DNA from 2 places in the Billgrantia hypersalina genome. Region 2 is predicted to be linked to the other one. Evidence: predicted binding sites of a transcription regulator. Region 2 holds the regulator's gene; the other holds the start of a gene.
What was found. Region 2 encodes FNR, which switches genes on or off when oxygen is low (the NO sensors DNR and NnrR bind a similar motif). Its sites were predicted from a motif close to TTGATNTANATCAA; they were not measured.

Region 1 (14,686 bases), on a different contig from region 2:
ACAACGCCCATACCATCAGCACTATCCTCGAGATGGCCAACGAAGCCACACGCCCCTTCGAATTCCAGCGCCTGCACGGCATGGGCGAGGCACTCTACGAGGCAGCGCTCAAGCGCGCTCCCCAGGGTACCTACTGTCGTATCTATGCGCCGGTGGGGGCCCACAAGGACCTGCTGCCGTACCTGGTGCGCCGCCTGCTCGAGAACGGTGCCAACTCCTCCTTCGTGCATCAACTGGTCGACCCCAAGGTTCCGGTGGAATCGCTCTGCGTTCATCCGGTGGAAACGCTGAACCAGTACCGCACCTACGCCAACCCGCGAATCCCGCTCCCCCGCGATATCTATGGCGAGAAGCGCAAGAATTCCAAGGGGGTCAACCTCAACGTGCGCAGCCACTACGAACCGCTGATGAAGGCCATGTCGGGTTTCATGGAGCGCAGCTATGATGTCGGCCCGCTTCTTGCCTTCGAAGTCAGCCGCGACCCGGCCAGCGTGCATGAGGTCTTCAGTCCTTACGATCGCCGCCAGCGAGTCGGCAGCGTGCAGTGGACCAGCCGCGACCAGGCTGCTCGCGCAGTGGATGCCGCCTGGGCTGCCTTTCCGCGCTGGGAGGCCACGCCCGTGAACGAGCGCGCCGCCATCATTCGTCGCCTGGGCGATCTGATGGAGGAGAACCTCGCCGAACTGATGACGCTGTGTTCCCGTGAGGGCGGCAAGCTGCTGACCGACGGTGTCGACGAAATCCGCGAAGCCGTGGATTTCTGTCGCTACTATGCCATGCGCGCCGAAGAGCAGTTCGGTGAGCCGATCGAGTTGCCCGGCCCTACCGGCGAGTCGAACCGGCTGATGCTTGGTGGCAAGGGCGTGTTCGCCGCGATCAGCCCGTGGAACTTTCCGGTCGCGATCTTCTGCGGTCAGATGGTAGCTGCCGCCGTCGCCGGCAACAGCGTACTGGCCAAGCCCGCCGAGCAGACCTCCATCGTCGCCCACCGGGTGGTGGAACTTCTCTACGAGGCCGGCATGCCGCGCGACGTGGTGCAACTATTGCCGGGGGACGGCCCCACCGTGGGCAGCGTGCTCACCTCCGACCCACGCATCACCGGTGTTGCCTTCACGGGTGGGACCGATACCGCCCAGATCATCAACCGTGCCCTTGCCGCGCGCGAGAACGCCCCGCTGCCAGCGCTGGTGGCGGAAACCGGTGGCATGAACGCGCTGATCGTCGATTCCACCGCGCTGCCGGAGCAGGTGGTCGCCGACGTGGTCCAGTCCGCCTACCAGAGTGCCGGCCAACGCTGCAGTGCCCTGCGCGTCCTCTACTTGCAGGACGACGTAGCCGACCGGGTCATCGAGATCCTGCGCGGCGCCATGGAGGAGCTCCATGTTGGCGACCCGCGCGACCTGGGCACTGACGTGGGGCCGGTGATCGATGACGATGCACGCAGGAACCTGATGGCTCACATCGAGCGACTCAAGGGCGAGGGGCGCCTGCTGGCCGAAACCCGTCTGGATCCCTCCTACACCGCTAACGGTACCTTCGTGCCACCGGTCGCTTTCCGTATCGACGCCATCGACGCCCTGGAAAGCGAACAGTTCGGCCCGGTCCTACATGTGGTGCGCTACAAGGCCAGCGAGATCGAACAAGTGCTCGATTCCATCAATGCCAAGGGCTACGGGCTGACTTTCGGCGTTCATAGTCGCAATGAATCCTTTGCCCAGCTCGTGGCACAGAAAATTCGTGTTGGAAATGTTTACATAAACCGGAATATCATCGGCGCCGTCGTAGGCGTCCAACCCTTTGGCGGGCAGGGCCTTTCCGGTACCGGACCCAAGGCTGGCGGACCGCACTACCTGCTGCGTTTCGCCACGGAAAAAACCGTGACCGTCAATACCGCCGCGCTGGGCGGTAACGCGTCACTGCTTGCGCTGGGAGATGAGTGAACGCGCTCATCATTTACCACAAAAACACTGAAGGAACCCCTTATGGTTCAGAATAATATGGCAATCGGTTTCACCTTCGTGGTGTACCTCCTGCTGATGCTCGGCATCGGTATCGTGGCGTACAAGCGCACGACCAATCTCTCCGATTACATCCTGGGCGGGCGTTCGCTGGGGCCCTGGACATCGGCAATATCCGCCGGGGCATCGGACATGTCGGGCTGGCTGCTCCTCGGTCTGCCCGGTGCCGCCTACGTCAGCGGCATCTCGGCGAGCTGGATCGCCGTGGGCCTGCTGATCGGCACCTGGCTCAACTGGCTGATCGTGGCGCGGCGCCTGCGTCTTTACAGCTTCAAGGTGAGCGATGCCCTGACGCTGCCCGAGTACTTCGCCAACCGCTTCCGTGATACGTCGCAGCTGCTGCGGGTGATTTCGGCAGTGTTCATTCTGATGTTCTTTCTCTTCTACACCAGCTCCGGCCTGGTCGCTGGCGGCCGCCTGTTCGAGACGGTATTCGGCTACGACTACTCCGTGGCGGTCACCATCGGCACCATCGCGGTGATCTCCTATACCTTCTTCGGCGGCTTCCTGGCGGTCTCCTGGACCGACCTGATCCAGGGCCTGATGATGGCCGCGGCGCTCGCCATCGTGCCGATCATCGCCTTCGGCGAACTGGGCGGCACCAGCGGCGCCGGTGCCGCCCTCGCCGCCGAGAGCGACTATATGCTCTCCTGGTTCCGCGACGCTTCGACCGGCGAGGCGCTGACCTTCATCGGCATCGTCAGTTCGCTGGCCTGGGGCCTGGGGTACTTCGGCCAGCCGCACATCCTGGCGCGCTTCGCCGCCATCCGCAGCGATCGCGACATTCCCGCCGCCCGTCGCATCGCCGTGACCTGGACCGCGATCGCACTGGTCAGCTCGGTGGCCGTGGGCTTGCTTGGCGTGGGCTTCGTGCAACGCGATCTGGCTGATGGCGAAACGGTATTCATGGTCATGGTCAACCTGATCTTCCATCCGGTGATCGCCGGCATCCTGCTTGCCGCCATCCTGGCCGCGATCATGTCCACCGCCGATTCACAGCTGCTGGTTTCCTCCTCGGCGCTGACCGATGACTTCTACAAGGCGATCTTCCGCAAGGACGCCAGCCAGACCGAGCTCGTCTGGGTGGGTCGCCTGGCCGTCATCGCCATCGCCGTACTTGCCTATCTGCTGGCGCTCAACCCCGATGCTACGGTGCTCGACCTGGTGGCCTATGCCTGGGCAGGCTTCGGTGCCGCCTTCGGCCCGGCACTGATCATGTCGCTCTACTGGCGCCGCATGAACAAGTGGGGTGCGCTTGCCGGCATCGTGGTAGGTGGCGTGACCGTGGTGGTCTGGGCCGAGTTGTCCGGTGGCCTTTTCGACCTCTACGAGATCGTGCCGGGCGTGATCCTGGCGTATATCGCCATCGTGGTGGCGAGCCTGGCTACCGAAGAGCCGGACCTGCGTGTGACCGCTGACTTCGATACCTTCGAAGAAGCATGATGATCCGGCGCCACGGCGCCACGCAACAAAGAGAAAGCCGCCCACGGGCGGCTTTCTCTTGTCGCCTGCTCACGCCAGCCAGACGGCACGGACTATCACGATCAGCGTAAAGATACCCAGCGCCGCCAGGCTTGCCGGCGGTGTCGTGGCGTACCGCAGCCAAGGACGCCGAAACTCCAGCCCCAACGGCTGCATGAAGGCCGCCCCCAGGGCCCACACGCCCAGGACGATGACCGGCAGCCGCAGCGTCATGGGCATTGCACTGATCAGCTCGGGGCGAATCAACAGCCCTAGCGCCAGCGCCGCGGCAACCAGCATAGCCCCCAAACTCAGCCAAACGGGGCGTCCCTCAGCCTCTACTCTCATCGTCGTGCCTCTTGGTTCGCCTACTCAAGGCTTAGCTGCAGGGCGCATCCCACGCCATGCTGCATCACAGCAATTGTTATACACCGCAAAGTCCGCCAATCTTCAATATGCATAGAAGCGACATTAGAGCTTCGCGGCTTTAAGGCAATCAAACAAGTGCCTGCGGGCGATAACATTTTTAAACAGGACTTTTAGAAACACTGTTCTTATACTGAGCACTGTCCAATCTCGCCGGAACCTCCGGCCAGCTGAAACCTGGAGGACACAGCAATGAAACCAATTCGCCTGATTCCCGTGGTTGCCCTCGCTGCCGGCTCTGTTTTCGCCAGCCAGGCAGCCCTGGCCTACAACGCCGGTGATGGCTTCGTGCGCGGCGGCTTTGCCAAGTCCGATACTCGCTCCGACAATGGCATCGTCGACGGTATCAGTAGCGGTGAAACCGGCTTTACCTATGGTGCCGGTTTCTTGTTCCACGACAAGGTGGGCGTCGAGCTAAACGGCTCCGAAAAAATAGAGCATGATGTATCGCTCGGCGGTGGCACCAACACCATCGACCGCATGCCGGTCAACCTGCTGGTCAACTACTATCCGCTCGGCGGGCTGGATTCCAAGGTGCAGCCCTATGTCGGGGCAGGCCTCAACTACACCCGCTTCTCCGGTGAGCCGGAAAACGTTAGTGCCCGCCGCTCCTTCGGAGCCGTAGGCCAGGTGGGTATAGACCTCGCCATTACTGACAATTTCATGCTCAACGGCTTCGCCAACTATGCCGATGTCGATTCCGACATCTCTGTCGATGGCAGCGAAATTGGAGAAGCTAAAGTGGATCCGATGACCATCGGCGGCGGTGTCACCTTCCGCTTCTGAGCCGAACCAGGCTGATAGTATGCCAACGCCGGGCCCTGTGCCCGGCGTTCTTCGTTCTGACATAGACAACCAAACAAGCATGCCGAATCCCTTTTTGGTTGCCGAAAGCAACTATTGCCTTGGATCAAGAACAAGCCACCAAGCGCTGAGTAGACTGCCTTCGTTCGAAGCAGCTCAGGCTGCGTCATTTCAACGACAGGAGTCGACTCATGCGCAATCAAGCCCTTCCCGCCCTTTTCGCCGCTAGCCTGGCCGCCACTGCTTTTTTTGCAAGCAGCCAGGCGCTTGCCTATAACCAAGGCGATTTCATCACCCGCGTGGGCGTCGCCCATGTCGACCCCAAAAGCGATAACGGAGAAATCGATGCGCTTGGGCTGACCGGGCTGGAGGTCGATGTAGACAGCGACACCAACCTGGGCTTCACCTTAGGCTACCTGTTCCACGACAAGCTCGGCATCGAACTGCTGGCGGCACTGCCGTTCAAGCATGACATCTCGATTGCCGATGGTGCGGCAACCGGCTCCACCAAGCACCTTCCGCCGACCCTGACCCTGCAGTACTACCCTTTAGGCGGCACCGGCGCCCACGTCCAGCCCTACGCCGGCATCGGGCTCAACTACACGCATTTCTTCGACGAGAGCGCGACCGTACATATTCTCAATGTCGGCGAGGTCGATTTGAACCTCGACAGCTCATGGGGCCTCGCCGGCCAACTGGGCCTGGATGTTCGCCTGAACGATAGCTGGGGCATCAACGCTGCCGCCTGGTACGTCGACATCGATACCGATGCCAGCATTGAAGGAGAAGACGTAGGCAAGGTCAGCATCGACCCCTGGGTCTTCATGGCCGGCCTCAGCTACCGTTTCTGAAAGCTGCCCCGAACGCTGCGAAGCCCGCCAACCGGCGAGCCTCGCCCGTTTCGTCTGCATTACGTCAAGGGCGCCTTAGCGCGGCGTCTGGCGCGACAAGCCGAGCAGGGTGAGGATGTGATCTTCCAGGCCGTGTATCGCCTCGACGTTGGCCAGGCGACCATGGTAATCGGCACTGAGGAAGGGCTCGCCCGCCAGAAGATGATCCAGGTACTCCCGCGCCGGCCTGAGGGATGGCGCGGTGGTGCCGGGCGCGGCGATATAGACCCAGGCCTCGATGACACCCACAGCGGTCGCGATGGGCAGACGGTGCCGCTCGTAGTCGTGCGGGTGTCCCTCGAAAGGGTCCATCCGTTCGATCTGGGCGGGCTCGACCAGCTCGAACAACACGCCCTCGACCTGCTCCCCCGCTGAAGGGGCTATATTGGCATGGGCGATGCTCGCCACCCGTGAAGCCTTGTCGAAACGCAGTGCGTGATCGTGAAGCACACCCGGCAGGCAACGCCGTGTCTCACCGATGCGGGCCTCGACTCGCGCTGCGTTCATATTGCTGCCATAGGCGAAGTAGTACGGCATACCTTCTTAGCCACCTCGTGTCGCTCAATTTTCGGTAATCAGGCGGTCGATCTCTTCCACCGCCTTGCACAACAGCAGGCGATCGGTGGCACGCGTGCCCTGTTGGGCCAGGTAGGTATCGACCACGGGCGCCACGTCGCATTTTTCCGGCATTTGCGCTTCAGCCTCGACCAGCGCATCGAGGCGAGCGATGAACACGAAGCGCAGCCACTGCGGCAAGTTCATGGTATCGATGCAGAACGGCTGCTGGCTGTCGAACGCTTCGGGACGCGGCGCACTCATGCGCCACATGTTGGTGGCCTTCATGGTGGCCTCGAGGCGGCGCAGCGCCACGTCGAGCTCCTCGTGTACGGTCATGGGGTCTCCTGTGGGTCTATGGCCTCATTATCGCACAACTCGCTCGACCTCCCATCCGGACAAGCCCATCAGGCAGGCTGCCCCGCCAGGATCTTGCGCAGGAAATCACGCGTGCGAGGGTCCCGAGGGGCGTTGAAGAGCTGTGAAGGTGGCCCCTGCTCGACGATGCGCCCACCTTCCATGAACACCACGCGATCCGCCACGTCCCTGGCAAAACCCATCTCGTGGGTCACCACCAGCATGGTCTGACGCTCGCGCGCGAGTTGCTTCATCAGGCCGAGTACCTCCTCGACCCACTCGGGATCGAGCGAGGAGGTCGGTTCGTCGAACAGGATCACCTCGGCCTGAGCCGCCATGGCCCGGCCGATGCCGACCCGCTGCTGCTGCCCCCCCGAGAGCGAAGCCGGATAGGCATCCGCCTTGTCCGCCAGACCGATGCGCTGGAGGATCTCGCGGGCCCGGGCGTGAGCCTTGGCCTTGGGCCAGCGGTTGACCACGATCAACCCTTCGGCGATGTTCTCCAGTGCCGTCTTGTTGGCGAAGAGCGCGTAGTTCTGGAAGACGAATGCCGTGCGGCGCCTCGCCGCCAGGATCTCGGCCCGGCTGGCCCGGGTGACATCGACGTCCAGATCCCCGATGACGAGACGCCCGGCATCGGGACGCTCGAGGAAATTGAGACAGCGCAGCAGGGTCGACTTGCCCGTACCGGAAGGACCGATCACGACGATGATCTCACCCTGTTCGATGTCGAGGTCAATGCCGTCCAGCACGGTCGTGCTGCCGAAGCGCTTGACGAGGTTGGCGATCCGGATCATCTGCGATAAGCCCTGTTGAGTCGTCTTTCCAGCCACCCCTGGAACCAGGCCAGCAACTCGACAATGACCCAATACATGATGGCCACCGTAATGAAGGCTTCGAAATAGAGAAAGCTACCGGCCGCCTCCTTCTGTGTCGCCCCCATCAGCTCCGTGACCCCCAGGGTAAAGGCCAGCGAAGTCGCCTTGATCATGTCGATGAAGTAATTCATCAGCGTGGGCACGGCCACGCGAGTGGCCTGCGGCAGCACGATACGGCGCATCAACTGGCCATTGGTCATGCCGATCGACAGCGCCGCCTCGGTCTGGCTGCGGTCGACACCCACGATGGCGGCACGTATCGACTCCGCCATGTACGCCGAGAAGTGGAGCGTCAGCCCCATGATGGTAGCCGTGATACCGTTTATCTGCGTCAGGAAGGCAAGCAGTTGCGGCAAGCCATAGTAGAACAGGAAAAGCTGGACCAGCAGGGGCGTGCCGCGAAAGAAGGAGATGAACAGGATGGTGGCCGCGTTCAGCCCCGGGATCTTGAGCACGCGTATCACGGCCAGCCCGCAGGAGAGCACCAGGGCGAACACCATGCCTGCCGTCGCCATCTGCAGCGTGAGCGGCAGATAACGCAGCAGGATGGGAACCAGCCCCAGCATGTAGTCGAGATCGAGAACGCGCATAGCGAACGCTCAAGGCCTCACTGACGCGTGATGTCGATGCCGAACCAGCGCTCCGAGATGGCCTCCAGGGTGCCGTCCTCACGCAGGGTGGCGAGCGCTTCGTCGACCCGGTCACGCAGGGCACGATCGGCCTCGGTATCGCGGAACGGAAGCGCATTGCGAATGGTGGAGAACGGCTCACCGGCAAGCTGCAGCGGCAACGAACGCTCCTGGATCACCTGCGTGGCGCTGACGCGATCCATGACGAAGGCATCGACGCGACCCAGCGCGGTATCCTGCTCGATATTGCTGTCGTAGGTCCGTATATCAATCTCGTCGGCGTAGGGCAGCTCACGCAGCAACTCCTCATAGTTCGAGCCAAGGTTGACGGCTACCCGCTTGCCCTTGAGGTCCTCCAAACCCTCGATCTCTTCGTTACCCGCCCTGACGACCACCTGTGCACCGTCATAGACATAGGGCTCCGTGAAGAGGTACTTCGCCTCGCGCTCTTCGGTAATGGTGATCTGGTTGGCAATGGTATCGATGCGTCCGGACTCGAGCATGCCGAACAGACCCGAGAAGTTCGCGGTTACGAAATCCACCTCGACACCCAGCTCTTCGCCGACGGCTTGCATGACATCCACCTCAAACCCCTTGAGTGTGTCCTGCTCGACGAAGGTAAACGGGAAATAGCTTCCCGACATCCCCACCCTGAGCACTTCCTCCTGCGCTTCTTCCTGGGCCTGCACACTACCCATGAGGACTAACGCGCCTGAGAGAATCACAGCAGCTGATAGATGTGGTGACATGACCGACTCCTCAATAGCAATTTGGAATAAATATTCCGATTATTATTCGATTCTAGTCAATCGTCATGGCCTCGCCTAGCCTAGGCACATGACAAATACCTATAACAGCCATAGCGTAGCCGTGCGCAGGGAGGTCATGCACAGATTTGCTGAAAGACCCTGTGGATAAGCTCTGGAAAGCCACCGGGGTAGCAGACAACTCGCGGCTTCGCCAATCCTGGTTATTTCTTGATCACCCATCCCGCCGCACACAGGCCGGGTGGCTGACAACGGACCGGTCTCCACGGTAGAGTGCACGCTCCAATGGGAGCCGATATGCAGCCGATCCACACGCTTCACGATTTCTTCGTCCGTACGGGCGCCGACGTCCACCTTTATCATATGGGACGTCGGGTCGAACCCTGCCCACTCGAGGCTTTGGCCAGTTTGGAGGACGATACAGCCGCGTGGCCGCTCCCCTGGCAGGGGCAAGCACGCCTGGGCATCGTCTTTCGCCTGGGCGATCTTGTCGATCCCTTGATCTGGTTCCTCGCCCTGCCGCTGGACGAGCAAGGTCAACTCGTACCGGCCCCGCGTGATGCCTTTCTGCAGCGGTTGCTGGTTACTCTCGGCCACAATGTCACCCGAGCCGGGCGGGATACCGGAGACTCGTCCGGGATCGACAACCTCATGCAAGACAACCCTATTGCCTTCACGCCCTCGCTGCCCTTCCAGGCCCTGCTGCATGCCCGTGCCACCCGCGACATGGGTAAACCGGCCAGCCCGCACCTGGAGCCGGTGGAGGCCTATCTCAGCGGCCAGCAACAGGTGGATTGGCAATTCCTGGGACTGCAGGGGCTGGCCGACTATGCCGTGCGCCACGACGACGAGGCGGCCCTGGCACTGGCCGCAACGCTGCCCAGCCTGCCGGTGGAGGTGCTGGTTTCGCTATGTCACTGTCTTGAACACGTGGCCATCCACGACCGGCTCGCTACAGCCCTGCGCGACAGGGGGGAACAGGCCGCTCAAGCGGGCCAACTGGAGGCGTTTTGCGCCTGCGTGCGTGCGATGGGTGGCGCCAGCCCGTCGATAGCCGGAGCGTGGTACGACACGCTGCTCGACGATCCGGCCGCCTGCGGGCCCGACCTGCTGGCTGCCATCGCGGGGCGAGGCTGGACGCACCTGGAAGACGCTGCACGCCTGCCCCGCTTCCTGAACCGTCTGGCACAACAGAGTGAGGCCGACTTCGCAAATGTCGCTCGCGATCTGGCGTTGATCCCCCGGCTGCGCCTGCCGGTATTGATGGTGCTGCGCGAAGCCGGGCGGGACACTCCCATCGGCCAACGCCTGGCCGGTTTGGGCCACTGAGTATGGATAGCTGGGAATAACGTAATGAAGGAACTGCCCTATACTCCAAAGGCCGTCATTGGACGCCTCGAGATGGTCACGCTACCGACCATCGGCATGACGCTGTGTGCCAAGATCGACACCGGAGCCCGCACCTCGGCCCTGCATGCCGAGGATATCGAAGTCTTCGAGGAGGAAGGGCATCTCTGGGTCAGCTTCACGACCCGTAGCGGAGGACAGGAAACGCCACCGCACGTCTACCGGACTCATCTGCACGACCGCCGTCGAGTGACGAGCTCCAACGGCCAGAAGGAGTGGCGCTACGTGATACGTACGCCGATGCAGCTGGGCGAGCTGGAGATGATGGTGGAACTGACCCTGGCCAACCGCAGCGACATGCGCCATCCCATGCTGCTCGGCCGCCGCGCTCTGCGCCGCCTGCTGGTCGCGCCCGGCGTCACCTTCCTGCACGGCGAACCCTGACCGACCCGCCCATACGCCCCGGAGCCCAAGATGCATATCGCGCTGCTGTCACGCAATCGCAATCTCTACTCCACGCGACGCCTGATGGAGGCCGCCGAACAGCGCGGCCACAAGGTGCGGGTGATCGATACCCTGCGTTGCTACATGAGCATCGCCGCCCATCACCCCTCGATCCACTACAAGGGGGAGGAGATCGAGCGCTTCGATGCGGTGATACCGCGCATCGGCGCCTCGGTGACCTTCTACGGCTGCGCCGTGCTGCGCCAGTTCGAGATGATGGGGACCTACGTGCTCAACGACTCGGTGGCCATCACGCGTTCACGCGACAAGCTGCGCTCTTTACAACTGCTGTCACGCAAGGGACTTGGGCTACCCATTACAGGCTTCGCCCACTCGCCGGACGATATCCCCGACCTCATTACCATGGTCAAGGGGGCTCCGCTGGTGATCAAGCTGCTGGAAGGCACCCAGGGCATCGGCGTGGTGCTGGCCGAGACCAACCAGGCCGCCGAGTCGGTGATCCAGGCCTTCATGGGCATGAAGGCCAATATCATGGTGCAGGAGTACATCAAGGAAGCCCGAGGGGCCGACATCCGCTGCTTCGTGATCGGCGACAAGGTGGTCGCCTCGATGAAACGTCAGGCCGCCGAAGGCGAGTTCCGTTCCAACCTGCATCGCGGGGGGACCGCCAGCCTGATACGCATCACCCCCGAGGAGCGCTCCACGGCGATTCGCGCCGCCAAGGCCATGGGGTTGAGAGTGGCCGGCGTCGATCTGCTGCGTGCCAATCACGGCCCCGTGATCATGGAAGTCAATTCTTCACCGGGATTGCAAGGCATCGAGACGGCCACCGGCAAGGATATCGCCGGCTTGATCATCGAGCATATCGAGAAGAATGCCACCGCCTCACGCAAGGCGCCGCCCAAGCCCAAAGGGTAATTGCAGGAAAAGCGCCCGAATTTGTAGAAAGACTACTTATTTCATCCACGGGGGTAGCAAAACAGTGTTTCCCCCGCCACAATCTGCGTCACCGGAGGAGGTGACCGCTCATGTTTCTCGACAATCGCCAAGTGGCGATGGACAGCGTACTGGAAGCGCTGGCTGACAGCATCGACTATTTTCAGGACAACATCGAGCGCCTGCGCCCTTCCCTGCGCGAAACGCTCAAGCCTCACTACGAGTCCCGCGCCAAGGCATTGAAGAAGCTTCAGGAATTAGCCAGGCGTCACCTCAAGCTGCTGCCGCGCGATGCCGACGTCGAGCGTGACGACTATATGTGGCTGTGGAGCCGGCTGAAGAGCTTCGTTGGCAATGAGAGCCAGGTCGTCATCGGCGAGCTGCTCGAGCAGGAGCGCGTGCTGATGCAGGCACTGGCCACCCTCTACACCCATCCGCTGCCTAATCCGCTCGAGCCGATCGTCGAGCAGTGCTGGAAGGAGTGCCGGGCACTGATCCGCGAACTCTACCGACTGCAGAAGCAGCGTGGCCGCTGACTCAGTTTTCGTCGAGAAGTGACTCCAGCTCCGGCTCGAGTTCGATTAACTGACGCCAAGTGGGCGGGACGATCTGCAGTGGCTCCAGCGGTCCGAGGAAATACGGTTCGCGACCCCATAGGTAGAGATCGCCCACGGTTGCCGCCCGCGCCACCCACTCCCTTGCCTGCAGACGCCACACTCCCCTCACCGGTCGAGACGGGGCACTGCAGCCTCGTGCTTCGAGTCCCAGGGCATCGGCAATGAACAGCGCCCGAGGCAGATGCCATGCCTGGGTAACCAGCAGCGCCCGCTCGACGCCGAAGACGTCCCTGGCTCGCGCCACGGTGTCGAACGTACTGAACCCGGCATAATCGAGAGTCATATCCTCGTCGCGTACGAATTGCCCGCGCAGGTCACGCCACATGGTGATGGGTTCGTTGTACTGGCGGGTACGGTTGTCTCCCGAGAGAAGCAGATGTTCGACGCGCCCCAGGCGGAGCAGGCGGGAAGCGGCGTTGATGCGGGCATCGAAGTGAGGGTTGCGTACACCGCTACGGGTCCAGTGCGAGGTGCCGAAGACGATACCGACACGCTCCGGGCCGCATAGCGGCAGCTCATGCTCGATGCGTGCGTGCGTCTTGCCCAGTACCCAGAGATTGGCTCCGACAAACAACACCACAGCCAGCAGCAACAAGGCGCCGAGCGACATCAGAAGAGACTTGAAGGTTTTCCACAACAGCGCCTGCATTCACCGTCACCGGACAGGAAGAAACGGAAGCCCTGGCTGACAGCGGCTTCGCTTGGGCTAGAACATGCCGAGTTCCAGCTTCGCTTCGTCGCTCATCATCTCACGGCTCCAGGGCGGATCGAAGACGATCTCGGTATGCACGCGGCTGATCTGGGGCGCCCCCAGGATCTTGTTGCGCGCATCGGCGGCAATCACGTCCCCCATGCCACAGCCCGGTGCAGTAAGGGTCATGCGAATGGTGACGATACGTTCGCCGCTGATCAATCGCTCGATGCGGCAACCGTAAACCAGCCCCAGGTCGACGATGTTGACGGGAATCTCCGGGTCGAAGCAGGTACGCAACTGATCCCAGACGAACTGCTCGATCGCCTCGTCGCTGGCATCCTCGGGCAGGGTAGGCCGCGGCAACGGCTCGAGCCCCAGGGCGTCGAGATTGCTCCCCTCGATCAGGTAGAGACGTCCCTCGTGACCCACGCTGACCGAGCTGCCCTTGGCCTGCATGACGCTGACCACACTGTCCTCTGGCAGGGTCACGGTCTTGCCGAAGGGAATCGAGATGGCATCGACGTCCCGCTGCAGCGGCAGCATCTGGCCCTTATCGAGGCTCGCTATCTGTTCGATGCTCGACATGTCAGCGCACCATTCCAATGACGCGTTCCAGGGATTCGGCGAACGTGTCGACTTCCTCGAGGGTGTTGTAAGCGGCAAACGAGGCTCGACAGGTCGCCGTCACACCGAAGTGTGCCAATAGCGGCTGGGCACAGTGATTGCCGGTGCGGATCGCTACGCCGAGCTGATCGATCAGCAAGGCGATATCCTGGGAATGCGCCCCGTCGACGACGAAGGAGAGAACGCCGGCCTTGTCCGGTGCAGTGCCGAGAATGCGCAGGCCATCGATTCGCGACACCGCGGCGGTGGCGCGTTCCAGCAGCATCGCCTCCCAACCACCTATCCGCTCGACACCGACGCTGCTCACCCAGTCCAGCGCTGCGCCCAACGCGATGACTTCGGCGATGGCGGGCGTGCCCGCTTCGAACTTGTGCGGCACGTCGGCGAAGGTCGTCGGCACGTCGAACGAGACGCTCCTGATCATTTCGCCGCCGCCTTGCCACGGCGGCATCGCCTCGAGCAGCTCGGCCTTGCCGTAGAGCGCGCCCGCCCCCGTTGGCCCGTAGACCTTGTGCCCCGAAAAGGCATAGAAATCGGCGTCGATGTCACGTACGTCGACCTGCTGGTGCGGCACCGCCTGGGCGCCGTCGACCAGTATCAACGCCCCACGCTCGTGAGCGATGGCCGCCATCTCGCGCACCGGGTTGACGGTGCCAAAGGCGTTGGAAACATGATTGACCGCCACCAGCCGCGTACGCTCGGTGAAGAGTCCACGGTAGGCATCGAGATCGAGCACGCCGCGCTCATCCACCGGAATCACCTTGACGATGATGCCGAGCTGGTTGGCCAACAGCTGCCACGGCACGATGTTGGAATGATGCTCGAGCAGCGAGACCAAGACCTCGTCGCCCGCTTTCAGGTTGGTCCGCCCCCAGCTGTTGGCTACCAGGTTGATCGCCTCGGTGGTCCCGCGGGTGAAGACAACCTCGCGCCGGTCAGCCGCTCCCAGGAAATCGCGGACCGTCTCGCGTGCCGCCTCATAGGCCGCCGTCGCCTCGTCGGCCAGGGTATGGAGGCCGCGATGAATATTGGCGTTATAGCGGCTGTAGTAGTCGCGAAAGGTGTCGATTACCGCCAGCGGCGTCTGGCTGGTGGCCGCGTTGTCGAAGTAGATCAGCGGCCGTCCATGCACCTGGCGTTCGAGTATGGGGAACTGGGCGCGAATGTCGGCCACGTCGAGGGCCGGTGCGTCGAGCGCTTGCTCGGTGGCCAGAAGGG
Region 2 (14,686 bases):
TCGCCTTCATGCCCTCGAGGATCAGCGTCTCGTTATCGATGCACAGAATGCGCGTGCCGACCAGCTTGTTGCCCGCGCGACGCGGCGACGCGGCTTCCACGGCGCGCTCAGCCTCGCTTCGAGGGGCCACGACCGGCACGCTGACCGAGAACATGGTGCCGACGCCTTCCCGCGAATGAACCTTGATCGGATGGTCCAGCACGCGGCTCATGCGGTCGGCGATGGACAACCCGAGTCCCAGCCCCTTTTCGCTCTCCTTGTGGCGTGAAGCCTGGTCGAGGCGGCGGAACTCCTGGAAGATCTCGGCCTGCTTGGATTCGGGAATGCCCGGGCCGGAGTCCCACACCTCGATAGTCAGCTGCGCGCCTCGGCGCCGGCAGCCCAGCAGTACCCGGCCCTCCTGCGTGTAGCGAAGCGCATTCGACAGGAAGTTCTGGATGATTCGACGCAGCATCTGCGGGTCGCTGTCGACCCAGGACCGGGTCGGTACCACCACCAGATCGAGGCCGCGCTCCTCGGCCATGACCTCGAATTCGGCACGCAGCGGACGGAAGATATCGGCCAGGGCAAAGTGGCTGCGTCGCGGGGTGAGGGCGCCGGCATCGAGCTTCGAGATGTCGAGCAGCGTGCCCAGCAGCTCTTCCGCCGCCTGCAGCGAGTTGTCGATATGGCCGATGGTGCGCTTCATGTCCTCGGCATCCATCTCCTGCGACAGCGCCGAGGTGAACAGGCGCGCGGCGTTCAGGGGCTGCAGCAGATCGTGGCTGGCGGCGGCAAGGAAACGTGTCTTGGAGGCATTGGCATCCTCTGCCACCTGCTTGGCTTGGCGCAGGGCCTGCTCGGCCTGGGCTCGCACCCGGTTCTCCTGGCGCAATGCGGTATTGGCGTCCGACAGCGCCAGGGTGCGTTCCCGTACCCGCTCCTCCAGGTTCTCGTTGGTCTCCTTCAGGGCGATCTCCGCCAGGCGCCGCTCGGTGATGTCCTGGTAAAGCGAGAAGAAGCCCAGGATGGTTCCGCTGTCACCGAAGTGCGGGGTGTAGGTCACCAGCATATAGCGAAGGTCGTCGCCGATACGCATCGAGACCTCGAAGCTGACCCGCTCGCCGGCCAGCGCGCGACGTATCCACGGCTCGCGCTCACGGGCCATCTGCTCGCTGATGACGCTGTCGACATGGTTGCCGATGACCTCGTTGCGATCGATGCCGAAGGCCTGTTCGTAGGCGCGGTTGGTGAAGAGATAGCGGCACTCCTTGTCGAAATAGGCGATCAGCGCCGGCACATTATCGGTGTAGATGCGGATGTTGTTCTCTGAGCGTATCAGCGCTTCCTCGATGCGTTTCTGCTGGGTGATGTCCTGATAGGTATAGACGAAGCCGCCGCCCGGCATGGGGTTGCCCTGCACCTCGAGCACGCTGCCGTCCTGACGGTAGCGCACGTAGCGGTGAGGCTGGCCTTCGCGGATATTGTCGATCAGCAGCTGCACGTGTTCTTCCGGGTCGCCGGGCCCGTATTCGCCGTTGTGGGCGTTGTAGCGGAATATCTTTTCCATGGGGGCACCGACCCGGATCAGGTGGTCGGGAAAGCGGAACAGCTCCAGGTAGCGCTGGTTCCATACCACCAGGCGCATGTTCTGATCGACCACGCTGATCCCCTGGTTGATGTTCTCGATGGTGGCCTGCAGCAGGGCGCGGTTGAATTCCAGCACCTGAGAGGCTTCGTCGACGATGGAGATCACGTCGGAGATACCGATGCCGCGCCCCTGCAGCGCTGAGTTGACCACGATGCGCGCCGAGGATGCGCCGAGTACCGAGGCCAGGAGGCGCTCGGTGAACTGGATGACGTCGATGGAAGCGCGATTGCCGTCCTCTAGCGGTTTGCCGGTGCGCCGCGCGTAGTCGTCGAAGGCCCGGGCCACCTGGCCGGCGCCGAGGAAGCGTTCGCACAGCACCTTGAGATCGCCCACGGTGGTGGCGCCGGTCCAGGGCCGGTTGACCGAGGTCTGGCGGGTCTCGACGCTATCCACGAACAGCGAGGCCTGGATGCGTTCCACCACGCGTTGCGAGGTGATCTGCGAGACGAAGATATAGCAGAACAGGTTGACCCCGAGCGAAAGCATTACGCCGTGGGAGAAGGCGTCGCCAAAGTTGAGCCCGAACAGCGAGGTGGGCGTCAGCCAGGGGTGGCCGAGAGGGCCGCCGGCGAGCCAATGGGCGGGCAGGACGCCGGCCTGGATCATCGCCGGCATCAGCAGGCTGTAGACCCAGATGGCGAACCCGGCGTTCATGCCGACAACGACGCCGAGCCGGTTGCCGCGTTTCCAGTAAAGGCCGCCGAGCAGGGCGGGAGCGAACTGCGCCGCCGCGGCGAAGGAGAGCATGCCGATCGATGCCAGCGAGGTGAATTCGCCGATCAGGTGATAGAAGCCGTAGGCCAGCGCCAGAATCACGCCGATGGTGATGCGACGGGCCTGCAGCACCAGGCGGCCGTAGTCGCGTGGGCGGGCATCCAGCCAGCGCAGGCGGAACAGCAGTGGAATCACGATCTCGTTGGAGATCATGATCGAGACCGCCACCGTGGCGACGATGACCATGCCGGTGGCCGCGGAGAAGCCACCGATATAGGTCAACAGGGTCAGCCACTGCTGGCCGGCGGCCATCGGCAGCGCCAGCACGAAGGTATCGGGTTCCACCGAGCCGTCGGGGAACAGTGCCAGGCCAGCAGCGGCAATGGGGAGGATGAAGAAGGCGAACGCCACCAGGTAGAGCGGGAACAGCCAGCGTGCCTTGGCGGCATCGTTGGGGTGGGTGTTCTCCACCACGGCAACGTGGAATTGGCGCGGCAGGCAGAAGATCGCCAGCATGGCGAGTAGCGTCTGGGCCCAGAAGCCGCGGCCGAAGTCCTGGTCGGCCAGTTGGCGCTGCAGCTCCATCTGGGTGTCGGCCATGGCCATCAGCTCGCCGAGCCCATCGAACATGCCCCAGGTGACGTAGGCACCCAGCAGCAGGAAGGCCAGCAGCTTGACCATCGACTCGAAGGCGACGGCATGGATCAGGCCTTCGTGATGTTCCGTGGCGTCGGTGTGGCGAGTGCCGAACAGGATGGCGAAGGCCGCCATGACCAGCGCGACGAAGAAGGCCGTGTCGGCGAAGACCGGGGTATGGGTGATGTCGGCCGCATCGGTCAGTACCGCGAACGAGGTAGCCACGGCCTTCAGCTGCAGGGCGATGTAGGGCAGCGTGCCGACGAGGGCAATCAGGCTGGCGAAGGCCGCCAGTGACTGTGCCTTGCCGTAGCGCGAGGCGATGAAGTCGGCGATGGAAGTGATGTTCTGCCGCTTGGCCACGCGAATCATCTTGGCGAGAATGGGCCAGAACAGCAGGAAGGTCAGGATAGGACCGACATAGATGCTGGCGAAGGACCAGCCTGAGGTGGCGGCCTGGCCGACCGCGCCGTAGAAACTCCACGAGGTGCAGTAGATGGCAAGCGCCAATATATAGATGATAGGGCGCTTGCGGCTGGCACCATGCCGGCGGGCATTGCGGTCACCCAGCCAGGCGATGCCGAACAGTATGGCAATGTAGAGCAGTGAGACGGCGATCAGCAGCCAACCGGCAAACATGGTTTCTCCCCCCGGTAACTGCGGTCCATTCTAAAGGGATAACGGCGCGACGACACTCGGCGCTAGTGGTTCCTTGTGGGTGAGTTCACCAGGTCGGAATTCACCAAGGCGAGCAGACCGCATCGAAGAGATGTGACTCTTCTTTTACCTGCTTCAAGTCGTCAAGACGCGGCTCGCGACTGCCGCTGGTGAGCGGCACCATCTCGGCGGTGGTGCAGTTCATCAGATAGGGCTGGTGGCGCAGCTGGTCGACATACTCCTTCTCGAAGCGGTAGAGAATGAACTCGACGAGCTGCTGGTCGTCCGCTTGACGGGGCGTCATGCTGTTCTGATCGACCAGGCTGAAGGCCACCGTCATCGGAAAGAGATAGGTCCAGGGCCGCCATGGCATGCTGTCCTGCCGGGTATCGACTACCTCGGCCGTGGCAGGTAGCTGACTTCGCTTGTGCTCGTACCAGTTGTATTCGTAGTGGATCTGGTAGCCCAGCATGCCCAGGCCGCCGCACACGGGGATGATCCATTGGGGGAGCCGCTTGCCACTTGCCAGCCGCAGTAGCAAGCCGATGCCGGCAGCACCCAGGCCGGCGAAAACCGCCGCAATCAAGTGCCAAATCATAACGCCACCTTCTCAAAGCAATCGGGCTTCCCGCAGGGAAGCCCGATCAGGTTGTCTTCCCGGCCCACAGCGGACCGGGAGGCTATTATGGCTTAGTGATCGACCGCAGCACCAGCGCCTTTCGGGTAGCGCACGCTATGCACCAGGTCCTGAATCTCCTGCGGCGGCTCCTCGGTGGCGGTGGAGACCGCATAGGCCACGGCGAAGTTGATCATCGCCCCCACGGCGCCGAAGGAGAGCGGCGAGATGCCAATGATCCAGTTCTCCTGGGTATTCGGCAGCATGTTGGTGCCGGGAATGAAGAACCAGCCCAGGTAGGTGAAGATGTACAGCAGGGTGGCGATCAGGCCGGCCAGCATGCCGCAGACGGCGCCCTTGCTGTTGATGCGGGTAGAGAAGATGCCCATCATCAGCGCCGGGAACAGCGAGGCGGCCGCGATACCGAAGGCGAGTGCCACCGTCTGGGCGGCGAACCCGGGCGGGTTGAGGCCCAGGTAGGTCGCCAGCAGGATGGCGCCGGCCATGGAGATACGCGCCGCGAGCATCTCGCCCTTCTCGGTGATGTTGGGGTTGATGGTGTTCTTGATCAGGTCATGGCTGATGGCTGAAGAGATCGCCAGCAGCAAGCCTGCAGCGGTGGAGAGTGCCGCCGCGATACCGCCCGCCGCGATCAGGCCCACGACCCAGCCCGGCAGGTTGGCGATCTCGGGGTTGGCCAGCACCAGGATGTCGTTGTTGACGGTCAGCTCGTTGCCTTCCCAGCCGCGTTGCTCGGCAATCGGTTGGAAGGCCGGGTTGGCATCGTTGTACATCTGGATGCGCCCATCGTCGTTCTGGTCTTCGAAGGTGAGCAGGCCGGTCTCCTCCCAGGTGCGGATCCAGTCCGGCCGCTCCTCGTAGACCAGTGCCTCGCCTGCTGCCTCTTCATAGTCCTCCACCTGGCCGGCCATCTCCGGGAATACCGTGGTGGCGAGGTTGAGGCGTGCCATGGAGCCCACGGCAGGCGCCGTGAGATAGAGCAGGGCGATGAAAACCAGTGCCCAGCCGGCCGACCAGCGTGCATCGGCGACCTTCGGCACGGTGAAGAAGCGGATGATGACGTGGGGCAGGCCGGCTGTACCGATCATCAGCGACAGGGTGAACAGCACCATGTTGAGCTTGTTGTCCACATCGGCGGTGTAATCCTGGAAGCCCAGCGCATTGACCACATCGTTGAGCTTGGCCAGCAGCGGCACGCCGGATTCGGTGTGGGTGCTGAACATGCCGAACATCGGAATCGGATTGCCGGTCAGTTGCAGGGCGATGAACACGGCCGGGATGGTATAGGCAATGATCAGCACGATGTACTGGGCGACCTGGGTATAGGTAATGCCCTTCATGCCGCCGAATACTGCGTACAGGAAGACGATAGCCGCGGCGATCCAGATACCCATGCTGCTGGGCACCTCTAGGAAGCGCGAGAAGGCCACGCCGGCACCGGTCATCTGGCCGATGACGTAGGTCACCGAAGCAACAATCAAACAGATGACGGCAACGATACGGGCAGTACGGCTATAGAAACGGTCACCGATGAAGTCGGGCACCGTGAACTTGCCGAACTTGCGCAGGTAGGGCGCGAGCAGCATGGCCAGGATCACGTAGCCGCCGGTCCAGCCCATCAGGAAGGTCGAATTGGCATAGCCGCCGGAAGCCAGCAAGCCCGCCATGGAAATGAAGGAGGCTGCGGACATCCAGTCGGCCGCCGTGGCCATGCCGTTGGTGACCGGGTGAACGCCGCCGCCGGCGACGTAGAAGTCCTTGGTCGACCCGGCACGCGCCCAGATGGCGATGCCGATATAGAGGGCAAACGACGCGCCCACGAAGAGAAGGTTGATGGCAAACTGACTCATGCTGGCTTACTCCCCGAGACCGAACTTCTGGTCGAGCTTGTTCATCTTCCAGGCATAGAAGAAGATCAGGCCGATGAAGGTCAGGATGGATCCCTGTTGGGCAAACCAGAAACCGAGGTCGGTGCCGCCGACCGGAATTCCTGACAGCAGGGGACGGAACAGGATGGCGCAGCCATAGGAGACGAATGCCCAGACGATCAGGCATCCGCCTATGAGGCGGACGTTCGCCTTCCAGTATTCAGCAGCATTGGTTTTATCATCTGCCATATTGATGCTCTCCACTTGTTGTAAAGGTTGGGAAGTTGCACAGGGAATTGCCAGGTTTCATCAGGGGGTCACACTAAGCGAATCGAATCGGGCGGTTGGACGAAGGCGCAAGCGCCTTGAGTTCCCTTGCTCCCTGCGGACGAGCCACACTTCCCACCACGACCAGCTACCTTTCGTCGAGTCGCGAAACCAGGTGCGATTGCCCTGTATGACTCATGTGCAATACTGGTCAATAAATGCAAAAAATAAAATCCCAGACTTTGGTATCATGAGCAAAGTTTAATAAACGATAGGCTCTTATTTTCTTTATATATCAAAAACTTATAACTTTGGTTGGCAGGATGTCTCGGCGCACGTCACGTTGCCGATAGGACGATTGTCTAGCATTGAACTTTTGTCTATGCGCTTTTTTATAAGACCATTGTCTAGTTATGAGATGTCGCCTTGCCATTCAGGTCTTCCTTGGACGTTGGTCTAGGTTATCTCTTAAAACCCCAGACTGTTATCCTGCCTCATTAAAGGCTTTTCGATGCCATGGCATTGGAAGCGAGGGAGAGATTCTTTTTTTCTGAGGCGACAGGGACGTGTTTGGCACCGGCCGGTTTTCCTTGTAGGTCGACCTGCTTGCCGGACCTCCTTTCGTATTCGTAAGGCGGGCCGGTGACGCTGGTCGAGCCGCTCGCGTGTCTGGCCGAGGCGCCGCTGCCGCGTCGCGCTCCGGGCGAGGCATGGCGGAGGTGCCACGAGGGGTAATCCGATGGTCGATATCGATCTTTCCCAACCGCCGTTCTCCTTTCTGAACGAGGAAGGGCGCGAGCGTGTCCGTAACGGTGTCGACCTGGCTTATTTCGACCGTGACGAAATCATTCTGGAAACCGGCCAGCCCGGGGAGTACGTCTTTCTCATCCACAAGGGGGAGGTGGCCGAACTGGACGCCACCCAGCCGGGCGCGCGCGAGCGGATCGGCCACTATACGGCCGGTGACCTTTTCGGTGCCATCAGCATCCTCAACGGCAGGAGTCGCTATCGCTTCCGCGCCGAGCAGGAGAGCCTCTGCTACCTGCTGCCCAAGGCACTCTTCCTGCAGCTCTGTGACGACTACCCGGCATTCGCCGAGTTCTTTCGTCAGACGCTGGCGCACAAGGCCCGGCTGCTGACCGAACAGCGTGCCGAGGGTGGCGTGACCATGGCCGGTTTCATGCTGGCTCGGGTCAGCGAATGCATGCGACCGCCACTGTACATGGCGGCGGGAACCACCATAGCCGAGGCGGTGGCAAGGCTGCACGAAAGCCATGCCGACAGCCTGCTGGTGGAGGGAGAGGATGGCGCCGGCATGGTGACCAAGACCGACCTGCTCGAAGCGCTGGTACTGCAAGGGCGCGACAAGGAGAACCCGCTGCAGGAAATCGCGCATTTCGATCTGGTCACGGTGAGTCCCGAGCAGTATCTGTTCGAAGTGCTGGTGAAGATGACCCGCTTCAAGGTGGAGAGGGTCGTGGTTATGGAACAAGCGGGGCCCATCGGGGTGGTCGAACTAACCGACGTGCTCAGCTATTTCTCCAGCCGCAGCTATGTCGTCAGCTTGCAGGTCGAGCAGGCGGACAGCCTCGAGGCCCTGGTCCGTGCCAGCCGACGCACGCCCGAACTGGTCAAGGCGTTGATGGCTCAGGGCGTGAAGCTGCGCTTCGCCATGGGTCTGCTGGCGGCGCTCAACGGGCGCATCATGTCCAAGGCGTGGGGCTTCCTGATCGACGAGCGTTACCATCGCGACAGTTGCCTGATGGTGATGGGCAGCGAAGGGCGCGGCGAACAGATCCTCAAGACCGACCAGGACAACGGCCTGATACTCGCCGATGGGCTCGAATGGCCCGATGTGGACGAGCAGATGCAGCGTTTCACCGAGACGCTGATAGCGCTGGGCTACCCGCCCTGCCCTGGCAACATCATGGTCAGCAACCCCGAATGGGTGGGTTCCGTCTCGCAGTGGCGTGAGCGAATCGCCCGTTGGGCCGAAAAGCGCGACGGCGACAGTCTGATGAAGCTTGCCATCATGCTCGATTCCCATTCGGTGGCCGGTAACCCGGCGCTGCTCGACCGCGTGCGGGAGGCCCTTTTCGCGCAATGCTCGCGCGACGAAATACTGCTTTCCTACTTCGCACGCACGGCGTTGCGCTTCTCCACGCCGCTGACCCTGTTTGGCTCGTTGAAGAAGCCGCAGCACGGTATCGACATCAAGAAGGGCGGGATCTTTCCCATCGTGCACGGCGTTCGCACCATGGCATTGGAGCGACGTATCCAGCCGACTTCGACGCTGGAGCGGCTCGAGGCCTTGGCGGCGGACGGGCGGCTGGAGCAGCGGGTCGCCGAAGATCTCGCCGAGGCACTGTCGCTGTTCACCGAGCTGCGCCTGAAACAGCAACTGGAGCGTCTTGATGGCGGCAGCGACAGCAGGAGCCCCGACCGCGTCGTGGTCCAGCAGCTGTCTTCACTGGAGCGCGACCTGCTGCGTGAAGCACTGCACATCGTCAAGGATTTCAAGCAGAGCCTGTCGCAGCGCTATCACCTGGAATATTCCTGAGGCAGGCGCCCGCGAAGAAGGCGAGAACGAATAGGAGGAAGGGATGTTCCGAGTACTGCGCCGTGCCAGCGATCGTCGGCGCCACGCCGATGGCAAGTATGGCTGGCTCTTCCACCCCTACACCGGGGATGAACTGGTCGCCATCGACTGCGAAACCACCGGCGTCGATACGCGGGTGGCCGAGCCCGTCTCCATCGGTGCGGTCAAGGTGCGCGGCGACCGGGTCCTGACCAGCGAGTCTCTGGACTTGCGCCTCAAGCGGCCCGCCACGCTGACTGGGGATTCCATCCGCGTGCATCGCCTGCGCGGGATCGATCTCGACGAAGGCGTGAGCCTTGACGAAGCGTTGGGGAGCCTGCTCGATTTCATCGGCAACCGCCCCTTGCTGGGATGGCGCCTCGATTTCGACCTGGCCATCCTCAATCGTCAGATTCGGCCCCGCTTCGGTTTCGACCTGCCCAATAGCGGTATCGATGTGGCCCAGCTTTACCATCGCCAGCAGCGGCGCAGCGTGATGGAGCCCGAGCCGCGTGCGCTGCGCTTTGAGACGGTGGCGGAGTCGCTGGGCGTTCCTGTCATGGGGCGCAATACCGCCCTTGGCGATGCCGTGACCACAGCGCTCATGTACCTGCGCCTGGAACGGGCCGGGTTGCAGGCCCGCCGAGAGGCATGAGGCTGAATCGCCGCCTTGGCGTCGCCTCCGGGCGGTGGCGGTGGTAGGATGGCCGCGTCATTCACCACGCCTGGCAGCCCGTGACCATGCAAGACGCCGTAACATTCGACCCCCATTCCGTTGCCGACCTGAAAGCTCGCCTGCAGCAGGGCGAGATGGATCAGGAGAGCACGACGCTTGAGCAGCTCGACGCCAAGGGGCGGCGTGAATTCAACAAGCTGCAGAAACGCCTGAGGCGTCAGGTAGGCAATGCCATCATCGACTACGGAATGATCCATGAAGGGGATCGGGTCATGGTATGCCTGTCGGGGGGCAAGGACAGCTATACGCTGCTCGAGATATTGCGCAACCTGCAGCGCAATGCGCCGGTGAACTTCTCGCTGGTAGCGGTCAATCTGGACCAGAAGCAGCCCGGCTTTCCCGAGCACGTGCTGCCCGAGTATCTCGATTCCATCGGCGTCGAGTACTACATTCTGGAGCGCGATACCTATTCGGTGGTGAAGGAGAAGACCCCGGAAGGCAAGACGACCTGCGCGCTCTGTTCGCGGCTGCGGCGCGGTTCGCTGTACGGCTTTGCCGAGGAGATCGGGGCGACCAAGGTGGCGCTGGGCCATCACCGCGAGGATATCCTCGAGACGCTTTTCCTCAACATGTTCTATGGCGGCAGCCTGAAGGCCATGCCGCCCAAGCTGCTTTCCGACGACGGCAAGAATATCGTCATCCGTCCGCTGGCCTATTGCCGCGAGGCGGACATCATCGAATTCGCACAGCTGATGGACTTCCCCATCATTCCCTGCAACCTGTGCGGCTCCCAGCCCAACCTGCAGCGCCAGGTGGTCAAGGAGATGCTCGCCGATTGGGAGCGCAAGCACCCCGGGCGTATCGAATCGATGTTCAAGGCCGTATCCAACGTGGCGCCTTCGCAGTTGGCCGACCGCGAGCTGTTCGACTTCGAGGGGCTAGAGGCCAAGCAGGCACGAAGACGCGAGCGCCGCATCGATGCGCTGGACGTTTCGCGGGGAAGTTGAACGGCCATCCGGCACGAATGGAAACCGCCCGGCATCCTTTGAGCCGGGCGGTTTCGTTCTGCTGGGCGGTGTCGCAGGGCTTAGTGGTCGTCCTGCGCCTGGGTCACCAAGGCCTCAAGATTGAGTATGTTCACCTCGCGCCCCGATACCTCGACCAGCCCCTGCTGCTGGAAGCGGCCGAGGATGCGACTCACCGTTTCAACGGCGAGCCCCAGGTAATTGCCGATGTCGGCTCGCGACATGGAGAGGCGGAAGCTGTAGGGTGAATAGCCGCGGCGGCGGAAGCGGTCCGACAAACTGGTAAAGAAACTGGCCAGACGCTGGTCGGCGGTCTTGCGCGAAAGCAGACGCATCATCTTGCGGTCGTCGCGCAGCTCCTTGCTCATGCTGCGGTAGAGCTGGCCGCGCAGTTCCGGCAGCTGCTCCGAAAGCGAATCGAGCCGATCGAAGGGAATCTCGCAAACGGTGGTGGTTTCAAGCGCGATCACGCTGCCCGGATACTTCCGTTCGTCGATGCCGTCCAGGCCGACCAGCTCGCTGGGCAGGAAGAAATTGGTAACCTGGTCCTCCCCTGACCCTTCGGTGGTAATCTGCTTGAGGCTGCCGGAGCGCACCGCGAATACGCTGCTGAAGGCGCTGCCCTGGCGAAACAGCGACTCGCCCTTCTTCAGTGGGGCGCGGCGCCGGATGATGGCATCGAACTGCTCCATATCCTCGAGTTCGAGCGCAAGGGGCAGGCACAGCGAGCTCAGGCTGCAGTTCTGGCAGCGCGTTTCGTGCAGCAGCGAACGCCGCTGGCCCAGTGCATTGGCCACGTTGACCGGCATGCTCCACCTCCTTGATCCTGTCGTGTAGCCATTATGGAGCATTATGGGGGCCGGTAAAATGCCCATCGCGACCTTTGGCCGCAGCTCGCCTGTTATTCGGGTCGGACCTCCCGCTCAGACGATGCGTGAAAAGCGCGAATCGGGTGGCAATGTCAGGCGATTGTCGAAGGCCATGGCGAGGTGACGGATCAGCAGGCGGCCGAGCGGTGTCGCCACCAGGCGGCGCCCTTCGAGGTGGGCCAATCCGTCCCTCAGCGGGGCCTCCAATCGCAGCAGGGCATCCGCCAGGTAGCGGGGAGCGTCGATGCCGAAGGTTTCGCTCAGCTCGTCCAGGTCGAGTTCCATGTCGCACATCAGCCGCTCGATGGCATGCTGCCGGATACGGTCGTCGAAGCTCAGGCGAACCCCACGAGCGGTGGGCAGCTGGCTGGCATCGAGCGCCGCTTCGTAGGCGCCGAGGGCGGTGTGGTTCTGGGCATAGACATCGTCGATGCGGGAGATCGCCGAGACACCGAACCCCACCAGGTCGCATTGGGCGTGGCTGGAGTAGCCCTGAAAATTGCGCTGCAGGGTCCCTTCGCGCTGGGCGATCGCCAGGCTGTCGTCGGCGCGGGCGAAGTGATCCATGCCGATATGGGTATAGCCCGCTGCGGTCAACATGGCGATGGTGGTGCGCAGTATCGCCAGCTTCTCGTCGGGGCTGGGCAGGTCTACTTCGCGTATGTGCCGCTGGGCGGCGAAGCGCTCGGGCATGTGGGCGTAATTGAAGATGGAGAGTCGTGCCGGCGCCATGGCGATCACCTGCTCCAGCGTCGCGGCAAAGGTGTCGCGGGTCTGGAAAGGCAGGCCATAGATCAGGTCCAGGTTGAGCGAGCGGAAACCCAGGCGATCGGCCTCGTCGAGCAGCGCTTCGGTGAGGATGCGTGGCTGGATCCGGTTGATGGCTCGTTGTACACGCGGGTCGAGATCCTGAACGCCAAGACTCAGGCGATTGAAGCCCAGCGCCTGCAGGTGGCGAAGGGTGAAGACATCGGCCTCTCGCGGGTCGATCTCGATGGCGTAGTCGCGGTCGCGGGCGTTGGTAAGGCCGAAGCGGGCGTCGAGCCGGTCGATCAGATCGCTCATCTGGTCGAGGTTGAGAAAGCTCGGTGTGCCGCCGCCCCAGTGCAGCTGCGCCACCTCGCGACGCGTGTCGAGGTGTGGCCTGACCAGCACCATTTCGCGGTCCAGCCGCGAAATATAGGGTTCCGCCACCTTGGCGTTCTTGGTGGCGATCTTGTTGCAGGCGCAGTAGTAGCAGGCCTTGCGACAGAAAGGAATATGCACGTAGAGCGACAGCGGCCTGCCATCGGCATTGCTGCGTGCCAGCGCTGCCTGGTAGGCCGGCGCGTCGAACTCCTCACCGAACGAAAGCGCAGTGGGATACGAGGTGTAGCGCGGTCCATGAGTGTCATAGCGCCGCAGCAGGGCCGCGTCCCAGGCGAAGGGGTCGGCCGTCATTCGAGGCATGGACAGCGCGGGGGCGGACATGGAATTACTCCGAAGGCTAACGATTGCCATCATGCTAGCCGTACCCGGCCCAAGGCAGTTTGAGCTGCGTCAAACGAAGCCGTAATGCAGGTTAAGGGCTGGCCTTCAATGTTCCGGAGCGCCCAGCGGCAGCAGGGCAACGAGCTGCCAGAGGGCGAAAGCGATGATAAGGAGGGCCGCCAGGGTGCGGGTTGCCGGATGACGGATCAGCGTGCCCAGCTGGCGTGCGGCGAAGCCGGTGACAAGCAGTGAAGGCAGGGTCCCGAGGCCGAAGGCGCCCATCAGCGCCGCGCCTTTCAACGGATTCGCCGTGGCCAGGCTCCAGGCCAGCATTGAATAGACGAGACCGCAGGGCAGCCAGCCCCAGACCGCGCCAAGGCCGATGGCGTGGGGAACCTTGACCACCGGCATCAGTCGCTTGCCGATGGGCTCCAGGTATCGCCAAAGGTGCCTGCCCAGCGCCTCGACCCTGAGCAGTCCCTTCCACCAGTTGGCAATGTAGAGTGCCATCAGGATCAGCATGAGCGCGGCGAACAGTTGCAGCCCCATGCGCGCTGCCGGCGTCAGGGCCACCACGGTGCCGAGCGAGGCAACCAGCGCGCCGGCGACCATGTAGCTTGCAATGCGCCCGAGGTTGTAGCCAAGCAGAAGCCCGGAGAGCCGGGCTGGGCTACGCATGCTGGGCGGCACGGCGAAAGTCAGCGCGCTCATGATGCCGCCGCACATGCCGATGCAGTGCGCACCGCCAAGCAGGCCAAAGACGAAAGCCGCCAGCAGCGGAGGCAGGCCGAGTCCGGTGGGATCCATCAGCGCGCTGCCCGATCGTCGTCATCGCCGGCGTCCGGCTTTTCCTTTCTGGCCTGACGTCGCTTCTCCCGTTCCGCGAGGGGCAGGTCGTTCTCGTCCTCGTCGAAGAGGATGCGGTGGGCCGGGCCCTCGAGATCCTCGAACTGGTCGTTCTTCACCGCCCAGAAGAAGGCCCAGACGGCCAGGCCGAGCAGGATCAGTGACAGCGGGATGAGCAGGTAGAGAACGGTCATGCATTCACCCAATTGGCGTCGGGGCTCGGCCCGGGGGCGGGGCGCAGGCGGAAGCGATTGAGGCGTAGCGCGTTACCCACCACCACCAGTGAGCTGCCCGACATGCCGAGGGCCGCGACCCAGGGCGGCACGATGCCGATGGCGGCCAGCGGCAGGGCCGAGAAGTTGTAGCATACCGACCAGATCATGTTTTGGCGCATGATGCGGCGAGTCGCGCGAGCGATCTCGACCGCCTCGACGATACGCATCAGGCGTGGACTCAGCAATACGGCATCGGCGCTGGTGCGGGCCAGGTCGGTGGCGCCGTTCATGGCGACCGACACGTCGGCACCGGCCAGCACCGGTACGTCATTGATCCCGTCTCCGATCATGGCGACCTTTTCGCCGGCGGCCTGGCACGCGCGGATGCGCTCCAGCTTGCCTTCCGGACTGACGCCGGCACGCCAAGTGTCGATGCCCAGCTGTTCGGCCATGCTGCGCACGGCACCGATCGTGTCGCCCGATAGCAGTTCGACCCGTGTGCCGCGTGCCTTCAGTGCCGCCACTGCCTCGGCGGCGTCGTCGCGCAGCCTGTCGCGCAGGGCGAACCAGGCGCGCGGCTCACCCTCTTCGCCAAGCA

Region 1: the regulator FNR is predicted to act here: its motif matches at 4,806-4,819, upstream of ACOJCM_RS18005 (OmpW/AlkL family protein).

The regions. Positions count from the first base shown of each region.
Region 1 is NZ_JBMIQI010000018.1:745,880-760,565, forward strand. It holds gene putA (bifunctional proline dehydrogenase/L-glutamate gamma-semialdehyde dehydrogenase PutA) at 1-1,940, shown strand, start outside; gene putP (sodium/proline symporter PutP) at 1,983-3,461, shown strand; gene ACOJCM_RS17995 (hypothetical protein) at 3,531-3,827, opposite strand; gene ACOJCM_RS18000 (OmpW/AlkL family protein) at 4,098-4,691, shown strand; gene ACOJCM_RS18005 (OmpW/AlkL family protein) at 4,901-5,560, shown strand; gene ACOJCM_RS18010 (gamma-glutamylcyclotransferase family protein) at 5,636-6,136, opposite strand; gene ACOJCM_RS18015 (YqcC family protein) at 6,161-6,493, opposite strand; gene ACOJCM_RS18020 (amino acid ABC transporter ATP-binding protein) at 6,562-7,308, opposite strand; gene ACOJCM_RS18025 (amino acid ABC transporter permease) at 7,305-7,979, opposite strand; gene ACOJCM_RS18030 (amino acid ABC transporter substrate-binding protein) at 7,997-8,716, opposite strand; gene ACOJCM_RS18035 (DUF3549 family protein) at 9,083-10,114, shown strand; gene ACOJCM_RS18040 (ATP-dependent zinc protease family protein) at 10,139-10,576, shown strand; gene rimK (30S ribosomal protein S6--L-glutamate ligase) at 10,607-11,515, shown strand; gene ACOJCM_RS18050 (hypothetical protein) at 11,626-12,069, shown strand; gene ACOJCM_RS18055 (SanA/YdcF family protein) at 12,071-12,799, opposite strand; gene sufT (putative Fe-S cluster assembly protein SufT) at 12,857-13,429, opposite strand; gene ACOJCM_RS18065 (aminotransferase class V-fold PLP-dependent enzyme) at 13,431-14,686, opposite strand, start outside.
Region 2 is NZ_JBMIQI010000011.1:462,114-476,799, forward strand. It holds gene ACOJCM_RS09270 (hybrid sensor histidine kinase/response regulator) at 1-3,619, opposite strand, end outside; gene ACOJCM_RS09275 (hypothetical protein) at 3,720-4,235, opposite strand; gene ACOJCM_RS09280 (sodium:solute symporter family protein) at 4,328-6,124, opposite strand; gene ACOJCM_RS09285 (DUF4212 domain-containing protein) at 6,131-6,391, opposite strand; gene ACOJCM_RS09290 (DUF294 nucleotidyltransferase-like domain-containing protein) at 7,149-8,969, shown strand; gene ACOJCM_RS09295 (3'-5' exonuclease) at 9,013-9,642, shown strand; gene ttcA (tRNA 2-thiocytidine(32) synthetase TtcA) at 9,729-10,670, shown strand; gene fnr (fumarate/nitrate reduction transcriptional regulator Fnr) at 10,751-11,497, opposite strand; gene hemN (oxygen-independent coproporphyrinogen III oxidase) at 11,612-13,027, opposite strand; gene ACOJCM_RS09315 (sulfite exporter TauE/SafE family protein) at 13,133-13,834, opposite strand; gene ccoS (cbb3-type cytochrome oxidase assembly protein CcoS) at 13,834-14,067, opposite strand; gene ACOJCM_RS09325 (heavy metal translocating P-type ATPase) at 14,064-14,686, opposite strand, start outside.